One region of the Ferrovibrio plantarum genome, then DNA from elsewhere that is predicted to be linked to it. Evidence: riboswitches for the same ligand, from Rfam matches in the RefSeq annotation. Region 1 holds a riboswitch; the other holds the start of a gene.
The links. Region 1 has a riboswitch for thiamine pyrophosphate ahead of V6B08_RS19405 (ABC transporter ATP-binding protein). Riboswitches for the same ligand answer to the same signal wherever they lie in the genome.

Region 1 (7,200 bases):
CGTCGCGCTGGTGGCGGGTGCCGGCGACCTGGCGCTGAAAATCGGCGGCTTCTCGCTCGGCGGCATTGGTACAGCCACCTTCGGCTGCATCATCCTCTACCACCTGCTGGCCGGCCTGGAGAAAACGGAAGGCTGAGCTAACGGTCCCGCTCGGGCGCTTCAGGCGTAGATCGCCACCAGGCGCTCGAGCGATTCCGTCCAGCCGCGGGTGTGGCGTGTGGCCGCCTCGGCATCAGCGAACTGGTCATGCTTGAGTGTGATTTCCGTGCCGACCTCAGTGGCGCGGAAACTGACCGAAACCCGCGAGATGCGGTCCGGTGTGCTGGCCCAGGCCCAGGAAAACACCAGCTTCTTTTCCGGTACGATCTCGCTGTAGCGGCCTGAAACCTCGTGCCGCCCGACGCCCGGTTCCTCGATCACGGTGCGGAAGCGTCCGCCAACGCGCAGGTCGGCCTCGGCCTCGACGCAGCTTGTGTGATGCGGCCCCCACCATTGCACCAGCATTTCCGGCCGTGTCCAGGCGGCATAGACCAGCGGCGGCGGGGCTTTCACCTCGCGCACCAGGGTCAGGCTCGGGGGAATGGCGTTCATGGCGGCAGGGGGAAGCTCGAGGTTGGCGTGCCCTGGTGGATTCGAACCACCGACCTGCCGCTTAGAAGGCGGCTGCTCTATCCAACTGAGCTAAGGGCACCCGGAATCAGTCTAGCCCGCGCGCCCTTAAAAATCAGCGCACGCGGTTGTAGGCGTAGTTATCGGCATAGGCGCGGCGCGCCAGGATTCTTTCGTGCGGCTCTTCCACTTCAAAGGCGATGCCGCGCTTCTCGGCATAGGCAATCGCCAATTCCTTGCTGTCGAATTTCAGCACCAACTGGCCGAGCGTGGTGGTGGAGCCGGTCCAGCCCATCAGCGGCTCGACGAAGCGGTTGCCGGCAGCATCATATTCCAGCACCCACTGCTTGGTCTTGGCACGACCGGACTGCATGGCCGTCTTGGCCGGCTGATAGATGCGCGCAAGCATGGCGAACCTCTTGTCGATTCAGGCAAATATGCCCGGTATGGCTGGTCGGGGCGAGAGGATTTGAACCTCCGGCTTCCTGCTCCCAAAGCAGGCGCTCTACCAGGCTGAGCTACACCCCGCAATCGCGCCGGTTATTAGCATGCCGCCCGGGCCTCGGACTAGCCTTTCCGGCCAGGGCTTTAAGCTCAGGGCTTCCGGCCGAAAATGGCATGGTCGACCTTGTCGCCCGGCTTGATGCCGAGGCGCGAGGCGGTGCCGCCATTCACTTCCAGCACCGCCCGCACCGGGCCGGCGGAGTTGATGCTGGTCTCGTCATGGGGGATGGCGCGCTGGTGGATATTGAGGATCGTGCCATCGGCCTTGATGAAGATCATGTCGAGCGGAATCAGGGTGTTGCGCATCCAGAAGGAGGCCGGCTGCTCGGTGAAGAAGTCGAACAGCATGCCAGCATCGGGCGCCATCTGGGTGCGGAACATCATGCCCCGGCTGCGGCTGGCATCGGTGTTCGCCAGCTCAACACGGAATTTCTTCGGCCCGGCCGCCGTGTTGATCACCAAATCAGAGACCGGCAGGCCGGTTTGCGGCTGCGCCCAGGCGTCACCCTGGCCTGCCTGGCCACTCAGCAGGGCCAACACAAGAGTTAAAGCAAGAAAACAACGACGCAGCATAATCCCCTCATATACCGATGCTTTTAGCCCCGACACTTTTAGCCTGGGCGGCGAGCGCCCTCACCTCGTCCCGTAGCCCGCCCGGGCGTGGTGCATCCGCCAGCGTGGTGAACCAGCTATCCGGCGGATTACGTCCGGTCGAATGGTTCCAACTCAAACTGCGCAGCAGGCTTTCCGCCGCCGCCGGCAGCCGGTCAGGTATTTCCTGGCCGCTCAAGCCGGCCCAGATGCCGCTCCAGCAACGCGCCACCGACCAGGGATTATAGCCGCCGCCCCCCGTGACCAACAGCCGGGGCGCCAGGCCCTTGAGCGCCGCCACTGCCTGCCACAAAGCCCGGTTGGAAAGCTGCTGCTTGCCCAGGGGATCCTCGGCCAGGGCATCGGCGCCGCACTGGATCAGCAGGGCATCGGGCCGGAACCCGGCGACCAGCGGCACAATCGCCTCGGCCACCAGATGCGCCATCTCGGTGTCGTTCATGCCTGGCGGCACCGGGAAATTGAACAGGTTGCCAAGGCCATGGTCCTCGGCGGCGCCGGAACGCGGCCAGCGCCCGGCCTCGTGCACCGAGATGAACAGCACGCGCGGATCGTCGCGGAAGGCTTCTTCCACGCCATCGCCGTGATGCACGTCGAGATCGACATAGGCCACCCGTTCAAGGCCACCATCGAGCAAGGCCAGGATCGCCACCACGGCATCGTTGAAATAGCAGAAGCCGGAAGCCTGCGCGCGGCGGCCATGATGGGTGCCGCCGCCAGGGCTGTAGATGATGCCGGGTTGCTGCAACAGGCGCCGTGCCGCCATCAGGCTGGCGCCGACGCCGGTGGCCGGACGGCGGAACATGGTGCCGTAGATCGGATTGCCGCCGCGCCCGAGATTATAACGGACCGACTCATCCTCCGGGATCGCCAGCACCCGCTCGGCGCGCTGCACGGCGGCGACGTAATCCGGCGCGTGGTAGCGCGTCAGTTCCTCCGGCGTCGCCGGGCGGCTTTCGGCATAATTCGCCGCCTCCACCCAGCCGAGCGTGCGGCACAGATCCATCACCGTCGAGACGCGCGGGATCGACAGCGGGTGTTTTCCACCCAGGCTGGAATGGCGGTAGATCTCGTTGCCGATGAACAGGGGCTGGCTCACCCCCTTAATGTAGCGAGCCGGCATCGGTTGCCTAGAGGGGCGCGTCGGCTATACTTAGGCCCAAGCCCTGAGGGGGAGCCGATGGTCGGCTGAGAGGTTCGCGCAAGCGGACGACCCCTCGAACCTGATCCGGGTAATGCCGGCGCAAGGGATTCAGCGGCGTGCGGCACGATACCTTACCCACTTCCGTCCATTCCGATTCCGCCCTGGCCTTTGGCTCCCAGGCGGTGCTGGCGCCTTTTGCGCTTGATCTGGCACCGGGGCGCTGGATCGCCGTGCTGGGCCAGAGCGGCATTGGCAAGAGCACCATGCTGCGCGCCCTGGCCGGCCTGTTGCCTCAGGCGCGCGTAACGCCGGACCTGCGCGGCTGCATCGCCTGGATGGCGCAGACCGACCTGCTGCTGCCCTGGCTGCCACTGGTGGACAATCTCTGCCTCGGCGCCCGCCTGCGCGGCGAGACACCCGATACTGAACGCGCCTGTGCGCTGCTCGGTCAGGTCGGCTTGAGTGGCCGGGAAAACTCCCTGCCCGCCACGCTTTCCGGCGGCATGCGCCAGCGCGCGGCTTTGGCCCGCACGCTGATGGAAGACCGCCCGCTGGTGCTGATGGACGAACCCTTCGCCGCGCTCGACCTCGTCAACAAGCGCAAGCTGCATCAGCTCAGCGCCGAATTGCTGGCCGAGCGCTGCGTCATCTTCGTCACCCATGATCCGGCCGAAGCGCTTAGCCTTGCCGACCATGTCTACATCATGGCCGGCACGCCGGCGACCTTGACGCTGGCCGCCGAGCCGAGCGGCGCCCGCCCGCGCGACGTGCTGGCGCCCGAGCATGTAGCAGCGCTCCGCGCCATCCAGGCCACTTTGCTGGCGGAGGCCGCATGAGGCCGCTGCTTACGCTCGCCGGGCTGCTGGCTGTATGGGAAGCCGTCGTGCGCGGTTTCGCCATTCCGAGCTACCTGCTGCCGCCGCCCAGCGCCGTGGCGCAGGCCTTCGTGCTGCATATCGAGATGCTGGCGCGCAATGCCGCCGTCACGGTGGCGGAAATGCTGATCGGGCTGCTGCTCGGCGCGCTGCTTGGTGCCTCGGCGGCATTGGCCTTGCTGCTTTCAACCCGCGCGCGGCGCTGGCTGCTGCCGCTGCTGGTAGCCAGTCAGGCCGTGCCGGTCTTCGCGCTGGCGCCTTTGCTGGTGCTGTGGTTCGGCTATGGCCTGGCTTCGAAGGTCGCCATGGCCCTGCTGATCATCTTCTTCCCCGTCGCCGTGACGCTCTACGATGGCTTGCGCCGCACCGATCCCGGCCTGCTCGACCTGGCCCGGGTGATGACCGCCGATGCGCGCCAGCACCGCCTGCGCGTGTTGAGCGAGATCCGCCTGATGGCGGCGTTGCCCAGCCTGTTCAGCGGCCTCAAGGTTGCGGCCGCCGTGGCACCGATCGGCGCCGTGATCGGCGAATGGGTCGGCGCCTCCGCTGGCTTGGGCTATGTCATGCTGCAGGCCAATGCGCGGGTGCAGATCGACGTGATGTTCGCCGCCTTGTTCGCGCTCGCGCTCTGCGCCGTATTGCTCTACGCCATCGTCGATTATCTCAGCCGCCGCCTGCTGCCCTGGCAGGCCGACAGCCATCTTTCCCTTCGCAGCACCGAGGAATCCTGATCATGCGCAAAACTCTGATTACCACTCTGTTCGGCCTCGGCCTTCTCGCCACGGCGCCGGCACACGCCCATGACAAATTCACCCTGCTGCTGGACTGGTTCGTCAATCCCGACCACGCGCCCTTCGTGGTCGCCAAGGAAGCCGGCTTCTTCGACCGCCATGAATTGCAGGTCGATCTGATTGCGCCGGCCGATCCCAACGATCCGCCCAAGCTGGTTGCTGCCGGCAAGGCTGATGCCGCGATCTCGTATCAGCCGCAACTGCATGTGCAGGTCGGCCAGGGCCTGCCGCTGCGCCGCATCGGAACCGTGGTGGCAACACCGCTGAACAGCCTTGTTGTACTCGGCAGCGGCCCGGTGAAATCGCTCGCCGATCTCAAGGGCAAGAAGATCGGCTATTCCGTCGGCGGCTTCGAGGATGCGCTGCTCAAGACCATGCTGGAGGGCTATGGCGTCAAGCTCAGCGACGTGACGCTGGTGAATGTGAATTTCTCGCTCTCGCCGGCGATCTTCGCCGGCCAGGTCGATGGCGTGATCGGCGCCTTCCGCAATTTCGAACTCAACCAGATGGACATTGCCGGCAAGCCCGGCCGCGCCTTCTATCCCGAAGATCACGGCGTGCCGCTCTATGACGAACTGATCCTGGTGGCCCATGCCGACAAGTTGAAGGACGCGCGCCTGTCGCGCCTGCTCGACGCGCTGGAGGAAGCCACCGCCTATATCCACAACAACCCGGAAAAGAGCTGGCAGCATTTCATCAAGAACAACAAAACCCTGAATGACGAACTCAACCGCCGTGCCTGGCGCGACACGATCCCGCGTTTCGCCCAAAGCCCGCGCGCACTGGATACGCGCCGCTACGCCCGCTTCGCCGACTACCTGGTGAAACAGGGCATGATCAAGCAGGCTTTGCCGGTTGCATCCTACGCGGTGGAACTGCCCTGATTGCTGCGTTTAAAGTATTTTTCAGATAGGGCAATGGCACTTACTCAACCAAAAGCATGGGGAAATAATCGTAAAAGACGATAAATCGCTTTCCAATGCAATAGAAAGCGAGATTCCAGGTGACGCAGCGGGAGGTTGAGTCCTAATCTCTGCACGGAGCAACACCTGGGGGAATACCACTTGGTACCCAAGGAGAAAGAGCAACTCGTCCCGTTTGAATCGCTGCATCCGCGGTTTGCCTGGATGCGCGATTACTTGGAGAGTTTGGCGCCGGCGGGGAAACTTCCCTCGCGGCGCCAGCTTGATCCGCTGGACCTGCGCGCGCTGCTGCCGTTCATCGTGCTGGTCGATGTACACCGCTCAGGCAGCGGATCTGGCAGCGAGCGCGAATTCCGCTACCGCCTGATGGGCAGCCGCCATGTCGAGGCCATCGGACATAACTTCACCGGCGTCACCGTGCAGGATGCCTCGGCGCCGGCTTATCTCGAACGCGTGCTGAGCAACATGAATTTCGTGGTCGATACCGCCAAGGCCTTTTACGACCGCTTCCCGATGCCGTTCCGCGACCGCGAGTTCATGGATTCCGAACGCGTCTACTTTCCACTTGCCGATGATGGCGAGACGGTGGATGTGATCCTGGTATTAAACGGCTATCCCAACAATCCCGACCTGGACCGCGTGCAGTTGCCGCCACCGAAGCGGCGCGGCTGACGCCAAACCGCTTACCCGGATCAGGTTGCGGGCATCCCCTGCACAAAGAAAAAGCGCCGGGCGGAACCCGGCGCTTTTCACATTAGCGTGTTCAGAGCATACCGCCCTTACAGGCGCTCAGCTCATGCGGATCTCGGCCACCTGCGGCCCCTTCGGGCCCTGGCCGACGCGCACCCGCACCGACTGGCCGGGCTGCAATTCGTTGATGCCCTCGCGGCGCAGCACTTCCATGTGCACGAAGATGTCCTGGCCGCCATCCCCGCGAGACACGAAGCCATAACCCTTCACGGCATTGAACCACTTCACCTTGGCCTCGAAGAATTCACCGGTGGCAACCACGCTGGGAAAGCGCGGCGCGCCGCGATCACCGCCGCCGAAACCACCGCCACCGCCGAAGCCGCCACGGTCGCCGCGATCACCACGGCCGCCGAAACCGCCACGGTCGCCACGGTCGAAACCGCCGCCAAAGCCACCACGATCGCCACGATCAAAACCGCCACCAAAACCGCGGTCTTCGCGCGGTCCACGGCGCGGGCCGCGATCACCGCCGCCACCGCCACCGGCACCCGAGGGCGCCGCCGTGCTGGTATCGACGGAAAGGATGCGTACGGCCTGCATGCCCTTGGGGCGGCGTACGACTTCGAGCACCAGCGTCACACCCTCATCGAGCGTCTCGTATCCTGCCTGCCGCAGGCAGGAGAGATGCAGAAAGATGTCGCCGGAATCATCTATCGGGCTCACGAAACCGAAGCCCTTAACGGCATTGAACCACTTTACCTTGCCGGAAATCTCAATCAGTTCACCGCCGTCCACGCCAAAGCCCCCATGCTCCACTGTCTTATTCCTTTAAAAGCCACAGTAACCCGAAAAGCCTAACACCATTTCTAGCCGCTGCAAATCCAGAATCGCGCTTAAGGCGAAGCGGGCAAAGCCAATTTCCGTGCCGCAAATATACGCAGACGGAGCGACGCCCAGATAGATATCCAGGGAGATGCCGGGGGTAATGCAGGGATATGCGGAAGCCGGGAACGGTTAACGCCGTTCACATCGTCGGGCCATCGACGCGGCGCTTC
Region 2 (7,200 bases), on a different contig from region 1:
CCCAGCGAAACGCCGATCAGGGCGCGGTCGCTAAGCTTGTAATCAAGGCCGCCGACCACGTTGTAAACGTTGCCATCCATCTGCAGGCCGGCCTGGCTGTTCTCCACCGAAGCATAGCTGCCCTGCATCCAGGTGCCGAACTTCTTGTCGGCCGAACCGGCGGCGCGACCGGAGTCGCGACCGTTCATCGAGATGGGACCAGGGGTAGCGCCGCCGCTGGGGCTGAAGCCACCGCCGGTGCCGCCGCCAGTAAAGCCGCCGCCGATGCCGCCGCTGATGGCGCCACCGATGGCACCGCTGATCAGGCTAGCGGTCTGGGCCGAGGCGATCGGCGCGGCCACCGCGGTAACTGCCTGGTTGGCAACGGCACCCGAATTGGAGACGTCAGAAGCGGCGAAAGCCGGCGCGGCGGCGAAGAGGCCACCGGCCACCAGGCCAAACGTAAGGACGCCGAAGGCAAATCTTGCCGCTGCGATTTTCCGAATCATTATTGCGCTCCCAATAAAAAAACCTCAGGCGCCAGTCCGTTTGCAGACCGAAACCGCTTCAGGTTGGAGACTATGTGAGTCCGGCGACGCTGGTCAACCTGACAATGCGCCTCTGCCGTTTACTTTGCTCGCTGTTGCAAAAACAGCACAGTCTGGTTGGTTTTTTTACAATTTCGCACGCCCCAACACAGCGTTAGCCAGACTTTTCCCTGGGCCGAGGGGAGCTTTACCCGTGCTTTTTCGCGCCGCTTAAGGCTTTCACCACCGAGACTCCACATCTTGCAGTATATGTATTTGACACAGGAAGTTGACCATACGCGCTCATAAACACAACTTTTAGTGGCTTTTTTCGCGTCGCCGAGGTATCTGCCCGGATTTGACCCGGCGGCTTCCGTATTCTACTTTTGCCGGCACCGAGGGGTGCCCCGCCAGGGGGCTGAGATTCGGACCGGCCTGGAATACTCGCAAAGAGCAATCCCGGCAGCGCCGTGACCCTTAGAACCTGATCCGGGTCATGCCGGCGGAGGGAACGGACCTGCCAGGGGGATTATCCTCCTGCCCCCATACTCTTTCCACCCCATTCCCGGGTCTCCCAGCCTCACCGCACCAGGAGATCCGCCATGTCCACCATCCAGAACGGCCCGCATCAGGCCCCAAACGTCACCACCGGAGCGCTGCCGGCTTCCGAAAAGCATTACAGCGCCGGCCACCTGTTTCCGACCATCCGCGTACCGCACCGCGCCATCGCCACCCATCCCAGCGCCAATGAAGCGCCGCTCTGCGTCTACGACACCTCCGGCCCCTACAGCGATCCGGCCCAGGTGATCAATATCGCCGCCGGCCTGCCGCGCTGGCGCCAGGCGTTGATCGAGGCGCGTGGCGATGTGGCCCAGTATGGCGGACGGGCGCTGCGGCTCGAGGATAATGGCGGCCCGGGCAATGCCCAGGCGAGCGTGCCGCCGTTCCCGCAACAGCATGCCCCGCTGCGCGCTAGTGGTGCGGCGGCCGTGACGCAGCTTGCCTATGCCCGGCGCGGCATCATCACCACCGAGATGGAATATGTGGCGATCCGTGAGAACGAGGCGCGGCGGCAGGCTGCGGACATGCAGCGTGACGGTAAGGATTGGGGCGCGGCCATCCCCGATTTCGTGACGCCGGCATTCGTGCGCGACGAAATCGCGCGCGGCCGCGCCATCATTCCGTGCAACATCAACCATCCCGAACTGGAGCCGATGATCATCGGCCGCAATTTCCGCGTCAAAGTGAATGCCAATATCGGCAATTCGGCGGTGACATCCTCGATGGCCGAGGAAGTGGACAAGATGGTGTGGGCTATCCGCTGGGGCGCCGACACGGTGATGGACCTCTCGACCGGGCGCAACATTCACAATATCCGCGACTGGATCCTGCGCAATGCACCGGTGCCGATCGGCACGGTGCCGATCTACCAAGCGCTGGAAAAGGTGAATGGCCGCGCCGAGGACCTGAACTGGGACGTGTTCCGCGACACGCTGATCGAGCAGGCGGAACAGGGCGTGGATTATTTCACCATCCATGCCGGCGTGCGGTTGGCGCATATCCCGCTCACTGCGCAGCGCGTCACCGGTATCGTCAGCCGTGGCGGCTCGATCCTGGCAAAGTGGTGCCTGGCACATCACGCCGAGAATTTCCTCTACACCCATTTCGAGGATATCTGCGACATCATGCGGGCCTACGATATCAGCTTCTCGCTCGGCGACGGCCTGCGGCCCGGCAGCATCGCCGATGCCAACGACGCTGCGCAATTCGCGGAGCTGGAGACGCTGGGCGAATTGACCCGCATCGCCTGGGCGCGCGACTGCCAGGTAATGGTGGAAGGCCCCGGTCATGTGCCGATGCACAAGATCAAGGAAAACATGGACCGGCAGTTGGAAAGCTGCGGCGAGGCGCCGTTCTATACGCTCGGGCCGCTCACCACCGATATCGCGCCGGGCTATGACCACATCACCAGCGGCATCGGCGCCGCGATGATCGGCTGGTTCGGCTGCGCCATGCTCTGCTACGTGACGCCGAAGGAGCATCTCGGCCTGCCCGACCGCCACGACGTGAAGACCGGCGTGATCACCTACAAGCTCGCCGCCCATGCCGCCGATCTCGCCAAGGGCCATCCCGGCGCCAGGCGGCGCGACGACGCCTTGAGCCGCGCCCGCTTCGAGTTCCGCTGGGAGGACCAGTTCAACCTCAGCCTCGACCCGGAGACGGCGCGCGACTTCCATGACAAGACCCTGCCCAAGGAAGCGCACAAGACGGCGCATTTCTGCTCCATGTGCGGGCCGAAATTCTGCTCCATGCAGATCAGCCAGGAAGTGCGCGCCGAGGCTGTTAAAGCCAAGGACGCCGGCATGGCGGCCATGGCCGAAAGTTTCCGGCAGGGCGGCGGCGAAATCTACACCGCCAAGCCGGCAGCCGAATAACCGAACTTCTGGGTGAATTGGCTGGAGGATTTCCGGGCGGTGACATCTTGCATAAGTCACCGTCCGGCCTTACATAAATATCCCATAACCAGCAGCCGCATGGACGGCGCTGGGGTATGGGAGATGGAAGGGGAATCCGCCGATGCGTCGCATCACCAAGTTTCTCGGTATTTTTGGCCTGGCTTTCAGCCTTGCCATCCTGCCCGCCCTGGTGGAAGCCAAGGCCGGCCGCTCCGGCGGCGGTGGCGCCAGCATTGGCAGCCGTGGCAGCCGCACCTATGATGCCGCACCCTCGACGCCGACGGCGCCCACCGCGCGTCCGGTGGAGCGCAGCGTGACCCCACCGCCTGCCAACCAGCCGGCTGCCAATCAAGCTGGCACCCGCCAGGCGGCTCCTGCCGCCGCGCCTGCCGCCCAGGGCGGCTTCTTCCAGCGCAATCCCTTCATGGCCGGCATGATGGGCGGCCTGCTCGGCGCCGGCCTGGTTGGCCTGCTGTTCGGCTCCGGCCTGTTCGGCTCCGGCCTGGGTGCCGCCGGCATCCTCGGCCTGCTGCTGCAGGGCCTGCTGATCGGCGGCCTGGTCTACCTGGTGGTCGCCATGTTCCGTCGCCGCAGCGCCGCTTCCGGCCCGCAGCCGGCTTATGCCGGGGCTGGTGCTGGTGCCGGTACTGGGGGCAACCCGGAGACCATGGCGCGGCAATCTTATGAGGCGCCGTCGCATGGTGGTGGGCGCTACGACATCCCTGCCGGCGGCAGCAGCAATGCCCGCGGCCAGATGGCGCTGCAGACCGATGGCGTAGGCATCGAGGAAGCCGACTATCAGGCTTTCGAGCAGAGCCTGAAGGATATCCAGGCCGCCTGGAGCAAGGGCGACCTGACGGCGCTGGGCAATCTGGCAACGCCGGAAGTCTCCAGCTTCTTCGCCCGCGAACTGGCCACCCTGGCCAGCCGTGGCCTCGCCAACCATGTCGAGCAGGTAACCCTGGAACAGGGCGATCTGGCCGAAGCCTGGCGCGAGGACGGCATCGACTATGCCACCGTCGCGATGCGGTGGACGGCGCTGGACTACACATTGAACCGTACGGATGGCAGCCTGGTCGAAGGCAGCCGCAGCGAGCGCGGCGAGAGTGTGGAAATCTGGACCTTCATGCGCGCCAGCCAGGGCGGCAAGTGGCTGCTCTCGGCGATCCAGCAGCCGGAAGACACCAACTAATCAGATACGTCTGAACGAACAGCGGCGCGGGAGCCCCGCCGTTTTTTATTTGGCGCCAAACAAAATCCTCACTCAAAACAAAACGGGCGCCGCAAGGGCGCCCGTTCCGTTAATTGATATGCGGTAACTTTAAGCCGCAGCTTCCAGCATCGCGCTGAGCTTGTCGATCTCGGCCTGGGCGCGGTTGCGGGCGTGGTCTTCCTTGGCATCCGCCAGGTCCTCGCGCGCATCCTTCAGCTTGGCTTCGATCTTGTCGCGCTTCAGCTCAGCTACCGGCACGGCCTCCTCGGCCAGCACGGTCAGCTTGTTGTTCGACATCTCGGCGAAGCCGCCGGCGACGAAGATGCGCTCCTCGCCCCCGCCGGCCTTGGTCACGTCGATGACGCCAAGCCGCAGCGACGAGATCACCGGCGAGTGGCCGGGCAGAATGCCCATGTCGCCTTCCTCACCCGGCACCGTCACCATTTCGGCCTCGATCGAGAGCAGAAGCTTCTCGGGCGAAACCAGCTCGAAACCAAAGGTCTCGGCCATGCTGCGTACTCCTTAAATCGGACCGCTTCAGGCTCAGGCCGCTTCGGCGGCCATCTTCTTCGCCTTGGCAATCGCCTCGTCGATGCTGCCGACCATGTAGAAAGCCGATTCCGGCAGATGGTCGTGCTTGCCTTCGCAGATTTCCTTGAAGCCGCGGATGGTCTCGGCCAACGGCACCTGCACGCCCGGGAAGCCGGTGAACACCTGCGCCACGTCGAACGGCTGGCTCAGGAAGCGCTGGATCTTGCGCGCGCGGGCCACGGTGAGCTTGTCCTCTTCCGAAAGCTCGTCCATGCCGAGAATGGCGATGATGTCCTGCAGCGACTTGTAGCTCTGCAGGATGTTCTGCACCTGGCGGGCAACCTGGTAATGCTCTTCGCCGACGATGCGCGGATCGAGAATGCGCGAGGTCGAGTCGAGCGGGTCCACCGCCGGGTAGATGCCGAGTTCGGCGATCTGGCGGCTAAGCACCGTGGTGGCGTCCAAGTGGGCGAACGACGTCGCCGGCGCCGGGTCGGTCAAGTCGTCGGCCGGCACGTAGATGGCCTGCACCGAGGTGATCGAGCCCTTGTTGGTCGAGGTGATGCGCTCCTGCAGGCCGCCCATGTCGGTGGCCAGCGTCGGCTGGTAGCCCACGGCGGAGGGGATACGGCCGAGCAGCGCCGACATTTCCGAACCCGCCTGGGTGAAGCGGAAGATATTGTCGACGAAGAACAGCACGTCCTGGCCTTCCTGGTCGCGGAAGTATTCCGCGAGCGTCAGGCCGGTCAACGCGACGCGGGCGCGGGCGCCCGGCGGCTCGTTCATCTGGCCGTACACCAGGGCCACCTTGGAGCCCGGGCCATCGGTCTTGATAACGCCCGACTCCATCATTTCGTGATAGAGGTCGTTGCCCTCGCGGGTGCGCTCGCCGACGCCGGCGAACACGGAGTAGCCGCCGTGGGTCTTCGCGATGTTGTTGATCAGCTCCATGATCAGCACGGTCTTGCCGACGCCAGCGCCGCCGAACAGGCCGATCTTGCCGCCCTTCGAGTAGGGCGCGAGCAGGTCGACGACCTTGATGCCGGTGACCAGCACCTTCTGCTCGGTCGACTGGTCGACGTAGTCAGGCGCCGGGGCGTGGATCGGCGCGGCCTTCTTGGCGTTGACCGGGCCGCGGTCGTCGATCGGCTGGCCGATCACGTTGATGATGCGGCCCAGCGTCTCCTGGCCCACCGGCACCGAGATCGGCGCGCCGGTGTCGTTGACTTCCATGCCGCGCACGAGGCCGTCGGTGGAGTCCATGGCGATGGTGCGCACGGTGTTTTCGCCGAGATGCTGCGCCACTTCGAGCACCAGATGGTTGCCCTGGTTGGTGCAGACCAGCGCGTTCAGGATCGACGGCAGATGGCCGTCGAACTGCACGTCGACGACGGCGCCGATAACCTGGGTGATGCGACCGACCTTGTTGGTTGTCATGATACTGCTCCGCTCCTGCTATTCTCTGATCGTCCCGCGCGCGCCGTTCTTAAACGGCCTCGGCGCCGGAGATGATTTCGATGAGTTCCTTGGTGATCTGCGCCTGGCGGGTACGGTTGTACACCGTGGTCAGTTTCTTGATCATTTCGCCAGCATTGCGCGTGGCGTTGTCCATCGCCGACATGCGCGCGCCCTGTTCGGAGGCGGCATTCTCGAGCAGCGCCCGGTAGACCTGCACCGACAGATTGCGCGGCAGCAGCTTTTCCAGGATGGCGCCTTCTTCCGGCTCATACTCGTAGGCCGCGCCGCCGATATCGCCCGCGACTTCGCCTTCACCGCCAACCTGGGCGGGGATGAGCTGGGTGCCGGTCGGGATCTGGCTGATCACGGACTTGAAGTTGTTGAAGAAGATGGTCGCGACGTCGAATTCGCCGGCCTCGAACATCGCCAGCACGCGGTCGGAAATCTCCTGCGCTTCGGTGAAGCCCACCTTGCGCACCTTGGAGAGATCGACGGTGTCGACGATCTTGTCGGCATGGTCGCGACGCAACTGGTCGCGGCCCTTCTTGCCGACGCAGAGAATTTTCACCTTCTTGCCCTGGGCGGTCAGCTCCTCGATCCGCCGGCGCGCCAGCTTGACGATCGAGGAATTGAAGGCGCCGCAAAGGCCGCGTTCGGCGGTGGCGACGACGAGCAGATGCACGTCGTCCTTGCCGGTGCCGATCAGCAGGCGGGGGGCGTTATCCGCACCCGCCTGGCCGGCGGCCAGGGAGGACAGCATGCCTGCCATGCGCTCGGCGTAGGGACGGGCCGCTTCCGCGGCCTCCTGCGCCCGGCGCAGCTTGGAGGCTGCCACCATCTTCATCGCCTTCGTGATCTTCTGGGTCGATTTGACCGAGTTGATCCGAATGCGCAGGCTCTTAAGGCTGGGCATCGCGCGTGATCCTCAGGCTTAAGCGAAGCTCTTCGAGAAATCCTCGAGGATCGCCTTCAGCTTGGTTTCGATATCGGGGGTCAGCGCCTGGGCATCGCGGATGCCCTGCAGCAGGTCGCCATG

Region 2: linked by a shared signal. The riboswitch ahead of thiC (phosphomethylpyrimidine synthase ThiC) and the one ahead of V6B08_RS19405 (ABC transporter ATP-binding protein) in region 1 are both predicted to bind thiamine pyrophosphate.

What each region holds. Positions count from the first base shown of each region.
Region 1 covers NZ_JBBKBA010000003.1:234,208-241,407, forward strand. The annotation lists gene V6B08_RS19370 (solute carrier family 23 protein) at 1-136, shown strand, start outside; gene V6B08_RS19375 (SRPBCC family protein) at 160-591, opposite strand; tRNA gene V6B08_RS19380 (tRNA-Arg) at 615-691, opposite strand; gene V6B08_RS19385 (ETC complex I subunit) at 725-1,018, opposite strand; tRNA gene V6B08_RS19390 (tRNA-Pro) at 1,061-1,137, opposite strand; gene V6B08_RS19395 (DUF192 domain-containing protein) at 1,204-1,686, opposite strand; gene V6B08_RS19400 (acetoin utilization protein AcuC) at 1,694-2,821, opposite strand; TPP riboswitch at 2,883-2,991, shown strand; gene V6B08_RS19405 (ABC transporter ATP-binding protein) at 2,983-3,702, shown strand; gene V6B08_RS19410 (ABC transporter permease) at 3,699-4,472, shown strand; gene V6B08_RS19415 (ABC transporter substrate-binding protein) at 4,475-5,416, shown strand; gene V6B08_RS19420 (PAS domain-containing protein) at 5,660-6,127, shown strand; gene V6B08_RS19425 (cold-shock protein) at 6,245-6,940, opposite strand; gene V6B08_RS19430 (hypothetical protein) at 7,170-7,200, opposite strand, start outside.
Region 2 covers NZ_JBBKBA010000002.1:697,210-704,409, forward strand. The annotation lists gene V6B08_RS16555 (autotransporter outer membrane beta-barrel domain-containing protein) at 1-488, opposite strand, end outside; TPP riboswitch at 895-1,035, shown strand; gene thiC (phosphomethylpyrimidine synthase ThiC) at 1,109-2,941, shown strand; gene V6B08_RS16565 (TIM44-like domain-containing protein) at 3,084-4,154, shown strand; gene V6B08_RS16570 (F0F1 ATP synthase subunit epsilon) at 4,284-4,685, opposite strand; gene atpD (F0F1 ATP synthase subunit beta) at 4,719-6,143, opposite strand; gene V6B08_RS16580 (F0F1 ATP synthase subunit gamma) at 6,193-7,077, opposite strand; gene atpA (F0F1 ATP synthase subunit alpha) at 7,096-7,200, opposite strand, start outside.